DNA from 2 places in the Chryseobacterium sp. MEBOG07 genome. Region 1 is predicted to be linked to the other one. Evidence: riboswitches for the same ligand, from Rfam matches in the RefSeq annotation. Region 1 holds a riboswitch; the other holds the start of a gene.
The links. Region 1 has a riboswitch for S-adenosylmethionine ahead of LF886_RS23190 (SusC/RagA family TonB-linked outer membrane protein). Riboswitches for the same ligand answer to the same signal wherever they lie in the genome.
Positions count from the first base shown of each region.

Region 2: it holds a riboswitch for S-adenosylmethionine, as region 1 does, so the genes downstream of both, LF886_RS02905 (TonB-dependent receptor plug domain-containing protein) here and LF886_RS23190 (SusC/RagA family TonB-linked outer membrane protein) in region 1, are expected to answer to the same signal.

Region 1 is NZ_CP084579.1:5,023,566-5,026,745, forward strand. It holds gene LF886_RS23190 (SusC/RagA family TonB-linked outer membrane protein) at 1-1,986, opposite strand, end outside; SAM riboswitch class I at 2,102-2,201, opposite strand; gene LF886_RS23195 (type II 3-dehydroquinate dehydratase) at 2,445-2,852, shown strand; gene LF886_RS23200 (hypothetical protein) at 2,925-3,180, shown strand, end outside.
Region 2 is NZ_CP084579.1:621,127-624,306, forward strand. It holds gene LF886_RS02900 (outer membrane beta-barrel protein) at 1-648, opposite strand, end outside; SAM-I-IV-variant riboswitch at 769-866, shown strand; gene LF886_RS02905 (TonB-dependent receptor plug domain-containing protein) at 1,165-3,180, shown strand, end outside.

The DNA.
Region 1 (3,180 bases):
GTTATTCAGAATCGCAAATTCCAAACCTACATTTAAGTTAAGGTTGGTTTCCCACTTCACATTATTCGTAGACGTTTTTTCCAGTGTTGTTCCCGGTTCTCCACCAAGGCTGATAAACCGGTATAGCTCCTGATAAGCGTAATAAAGTGGTTGTCCGTTTGGTCGAAGTAATTTATCATTCCCCTGTCCTCCGTAGCTGGCACGTAATGTCAACTGATTGAAGACATTCAGGCTTTTAATAAATTCCTCATTTGAAATCTTCCATGAACCTCCTACTGACCAGAATCTCCCCCATCTGTTATCTTTCTCAAATCTTGAAGAACTGTCTGCTCTTCCTGAAGCTGATAGGAAATAAGTATTATTATAATCGTACTCTACTTTTCCAAGAAAACTCAATAAGCTTAGTTTATTACTGTTTCCACTGAAACTTCCTAATAAAGAAGCGGCATCCGGCTCATAATAGTAAGGCAATGAGAACTGGCTTCTCGTTCCTGAAATCGTCTGATAATCGTATTTATAGAATTCGTGTCCTGCCAAAACATTTACATGGTGCTTTCCAAATTTCTTATCATAGGTAAGAATATTACTGGTTGTATAAGAAAGCGTTCTGGCACTGCTTTTCGTCACCGAACCTCCAATTTCAGCACCTTGTCCCAGCAATGGATTTGAATAAAAATGTCCATAATAATTGACTAAATCCACAGAAAAACTTGACTTGAATTTCAACTCCGGTAAAAAGGTAAATTCCATGAATCCTTTCCCTGAGAAGTTATCTTCTTTATTTTCATTTTTATCCAGTGGCAGCGTTGCTGCAGCATTCTGGTTCTGAAGTGCATTCGTAGGTCTGTACTTCCCAAAATCATAAATTCTGTCTCCGGCAGCATCCAGCACAAATGATCCATCAGGATTTCTTTCATAATAAGGATAGAATGAAGGAATAAATCTTGCCGCATTGATGATATTGCTTGCTTTGGAATCTGAAGAAGTAGGTGCCTGCTGTACACTGTTTGTATAGCTTAAGTTCACCCCAACATTCAGCCATTTTTTCACTTCAGAATTGATCTTTAATCGGGTATTGTATCTTTTAAATCCTGATTCAATAGCCATTCCTTTATCATCCAGATAGCCCAGGGAAAAGAAATAATTACTTTTCTCACTTCCTCCACTGATATCCAGATCTACCTGATTTCTTGAAGCCACTCTCTGTAAGATGTCTCTCCAGTCGTCATTCCATAAAGGGGATGCACCAGGCAATAGCTTCCCGTCTGTTCCTACTGGTTTTGAATAACCTGTTCCGTAAGGGTTGATCCCAAGTGTAGAAACAAGATTGTCTGTCGCCATCTGGGCTGCCTGTTGAGAAGACACTTTGCCAGATTGATAACCGTTTCTCAATGCTTCCCAATATAATTGAAAATACTGATCTGTATTAACCTGTTCGTAATCTTTTACCGCTCTTCCTGAGAACCCCTGGCTGATATTAAAATTAACTTTCGCCTCTCCTTTTTTACCTGATTTTGTAGTAATAATGATAATCCCATTAGCCCCTCTTGAACCATACAATGCACTTGCTGTAGCATCTTTCAGAACACTTATAGATTCAATATCACTTGGACTGATAGAGTTCAGGTTTCCGTCAAATGGAATCCCGTCCACTACATATAACGGATCACTGGAAGCACTTATGGAACCAATTCCCCTGATTCGGATGGTAGAAACTGCACCTGGCTGCCCTGAAGCACTTGTCGTTTGAATCCCTGCAACCTGCCCTTCCAAAGCTTTGGTAATATTGGTGACAGGTCTGTTATTGATCTTATCGCCGGAAATGGTTGCTACTGAACCTGTATAGCTGTTTCTTTTCGCCTTTCCATAGGCTACCACCACTACTTCATCAATTTCTTTTTCATGGAGGCTATCTTTTTCGGCTTGGAATTTTGTGCATTTACATTGGTAATTCCCAGAAAAAATGCAGCAACCGGAGGTATCCAAGCTTTAGAATTAAATAAATATTTACTAATCATAATCAATTTTGTTTATCATATATTAAAAACTTACCCTTTGCAGAAAAGACAGCAAAGGGCATCGATAAATACGACAAACCAAATGCTTATTTTTCCTTTAAAGGCTGAACGTAACACCTTGCCTCTAGAGGTAGGTTGTCAAGATTTCACTGGGTCAGTTCCCTCCATCTTTCTTTATAAGCCGATCGAAATATGACTGCAAAGCTATAAAGTTTTAGTCTACAAAACAAGTAGACTTATATTTTTTCATGATAAATTTTTGAAAATTAACATAATATTTTAATAAAAGTCATTAAAATAGGGAGTTACATCCGTTATCACTTTCACAAACATGATAAATATCATTATCAATAATTCAATTGAGCATATTGTATGCTTTAATGAAATTTTTGACCATTAATTGAAAAAAGTTTTTAATTTTATAGGATGAAAGTTTTGATTATAAACGGTCCTAATCTCAACCTTTTAGGTACCAGAGAACCGGAAATCTATGGAAGCGTTTCTATGGAAAGCTATTTGGAAATTTTAAGATCCGAGTTTCAGTCTCATGAATTAAAATATTACCAGTCGAATATTGAAGGAGAGCTCATCAACAGGCTTCAGGAAGATGATTTTGATGCGGTAGTTATTAATCCCGGAGCTTTTACTCATTATTCCTATGCCATTGCGGATTGTTTAAAAAATATCCGAAAGCCAAAAGTAGAGGTTCACATCAGCAATATCTATAAACGAGAAGAGTTCAGACAGAAATCTGTGACAGCTGCCAATACGGATGCTGTTTTATCTGGCTTCGGAATGGATGGATATAGATTGGCTTTATTAAGCTTGAACTAATTTTCAGGAATTATTTTGCCAACTGATTCCACAGATTTTCAAAGATCATTATAGATAGTAAGAGAATAATTTATGAAGATAAAGGATAAGATTTATTGTAAAAACATTGGGATATATTCCGGGCAATTAACGAAAAGAAAATCTTATAGTATCGAAGAAATAAACACTGAAAATGTAAGGGTTCAGAATGATGAAGGAAGACTGAGATGGTATTCGAAATTTTATTTTAGTTTAAACAATCAACCAGAAATAATTTCTATTAACATAGATGATAAAATAGAAAATATTGAATCTGATGCCATAGAAGTAACTATTATGTTTTCCAACA
Region 2 (3,180 bases), 780 kb from region 1:
TCCATATCTGTCGGTATGACTTGATAGCAGCTCATCCTGCTGACCATTCAGCATACTTTCACGATAATTTTGGCCCACATTCAGCTGCCAGCCGAAAAGCTTATTTCTTGCATTTAAATTAACAGAATTGGTCGTTCTGTTTCTATATTTATCGTAATTCGTGAAAGAATAATTCCCTGAATAAGTAGCTGTTAAATATTTATTGGCGTTTTTGTTGGTAATGATATTCATGATAGCACCTCCGGAAGTCGCTGGAAATTCAGCACCTGGCTGGGTGATCACTTCAATTCTTTCTACAGAATTGGCAGGCATTCCTTCAAGAAAAGAGTTCAGTTCATTGGAGGTGATATTCAATGGTCTTCCGTTCAGATATACATCCAGTATTTTCCCCTGATACATCATCCCCGCAATATCTGTTGATACAAGCCCCGGAAGTTTTTTGATTCCTTCCAAAACGTTTCCGTTATTCAGCTGAGGCTGCTCGGAAAAGTCAAAAATTGTACGATCTGCTTTTTGTTCAACGGCTTTTTTAGTTTTGGTGATGACTACACCTTCAATTTGCTTTTCTTTATCAGCAGTAGTGTTCTTTTCCTGTGAGAAGACCAGCATAGAACTTACCAGTGATAAAGCGAAGATAGTTTTTTTCATAATGTTTTTTACTGATATCCGGTTAGACGCTGAAAAAGAGAAATTGTTACGCTAAAATGTTGAAAATCGAAAAATTAAGCCAAATATTTTTTTATTTACGAAATAATTATATCTTTGTCAGGTAATTATCAAGAATCTCTAGATGGGATAGCAACCTGCAAAAGCAAGCAAGGTGCTGCAATCGATAAGCCGGATCTTCCGGAAAAAATGTTTATCATTCTATCATTACCCCATCTTGAATTTTTGTTTTAAAGTTAAAATCAAATGTTTAAAGACAAGGGAAATCACCTTACATCAGTTATTTTTTATGCCTCGGATCATGAAGTGAGTCTTCATTATTCCGATATGTTCTCATGCCATTTCTACATGCGCATGTGTTGTTGTTTCTAGTCTTTTCTATTCCTAAAAAATAATACAAACATTTCGAGCATCTATGGTAACCTTAAAATTTAAGGCTACAGGATCTTTTTTGCTCAAAAAAGAATTTTTAACAACAAAAAGTAAACAACAATCAACATGCATAATTTCAAAAAAAGAATCTTTGTTCCTTCTATTGCGCTTATCTCTACATTTTATTATGCGCAGACAGACACTTTACAATCTAAGAAAATAGATGATGTGGTTATTCTTGGATCAAGAGGTTCCGGAAGATCACTGACAGATACACCCGTTCCGGTGGATATCATTAATATTTCTAAAATTTTAAAACAAAGCCCAACTAACAATATCAGCCAGGCTTTAAATTATATTGTACCTTCATTTTCATCCACCTCTCATACAGTGAACGATGGAACTGATTTTGTAGATCCGGCTCTTTTAAGAGGACTAGGTCCGGACCAAGTGCTGGTTTTGCTCAATGGAAAAAGGAGATATCAGTCTTCATTGATTAATGTTACCCTTACACCGGGAAGAGGGTCTGTGGGAACCGATCTAAATGCTATTCCGGCTTTCGCTTTGGAAAAAATAGAGGTTTTAAGAGACGGAGCTTCTGCTCAATATGGTTCTGATGCCATTGCAGGAGTCGTTAATCTCGGACTAAAAAAGAGACTGGGACTTTCCGGACAGGTATTTCTGGGAGGGTATGCTTCTCCTGTTACTAATAATTTCTCTGGGGGAGTAGATGGGCAGACTATTTCTGTAGACCTTAACTATGGTGCTAAAATTGGAAAAACAGGATTCATTAATATTACAGGTTCTGCACAATACCGAGATCCTTATTCCAGAGCAGGAGTAAGGGAAGGTGATATTTTCAATGCTTATAATGCAATTAATTACAGAGCATTGCAGGATGGAGTGAATATTGACGGTCTGTATAAAAATATTACCAATACGTCCAATACTCAACAGATTATTAATACCGTTAAACAGTATGCCACTAAGGTAGATTATTTTGGAACTAATTTTCAATCTCAAATTTCGGGAGCAAACAGCATTTCCGATCTTCAAAAAATATTGGGGCAAGATGTTACATCACAGGAACTTAATTACAGAGGATTGGAGAGAAAAGATTTCAGCCTGAGAGCAGGTCAGTCTAAATTACAGTCTGGGCAGCTCTTTTTCAACTCTGAAATTCCTGTGAATGATGATTGGAAAGTTTACTCATTCGGTGGTTACAGTTACCGTCTTGGAAATGCCGGAGGATTTTACAGACTTCCGAATACGGAAAGAAACATCAATGCTGTTACTCCCAATGGATATCTTCCACAGATTGAAGCAGCGGTAAATGATTATTCTCTGGCAGCCGGAATCAAAGGAAAATGGAATGGCTGGAATGTGGACTTCAGCAATACGTTTGGGAAAAATACCTTTGGTTTTGGAGTTGTCAACACTTTTAATGCATCGCTTACAGATAGCTCTCCAAGAACTTTTGATGCCGGAGGATCTGAGTTCTCCCAAAATACGGTTAATCTGGACTTCTCCAAAAAATATGATGTCCTGAAAGGATTAAACCTTGCCTTTGGTGCTGAATATCGACATGAAAACTATAAAGTGAATGTCGGAAAAGAAAACTCTTATGCTTCTTACGATATTTATGGGCGTGTGGTAACAGCTAAAACCCCTGAAAATGAAAAAGTAACCGACTTCTTCGGAAGTATAAGGCCAGCCGGAGCACAGGTTTTTCCCGGCTTTAGTCCGGAAAATGCCGTTTCAGGAAATAGAAACAGTATTGCTGCATATGCCGATGCAGAGTTGGAAGTTACGGACGGATGGCTTCTGGAAGGAGCATTACGATATGAGAATTATTCAGATTTTGGGTCTACCTTCAATTATAAAGTGGCAACCAATGTAAAGCTGGCCCCCAATCTGAACTGGAGAGGTGCTTTTTCTACAGGATTTAGAGCGCCTTCTTTAGCTCAAATTTATTATAGTTCTACTTCTACGTTGATTCAGCAGGGAAAAACTACACAAGTGGGAACTTTCAGGAATAATTCTGAAGCAGCACAGGCATTGGGTATTCCAAAATTAAAACAGGAAACTTCACAGTCTTACAGCACAGGAATCACATGGAAAATTCCGTCATTAAGTCTTACT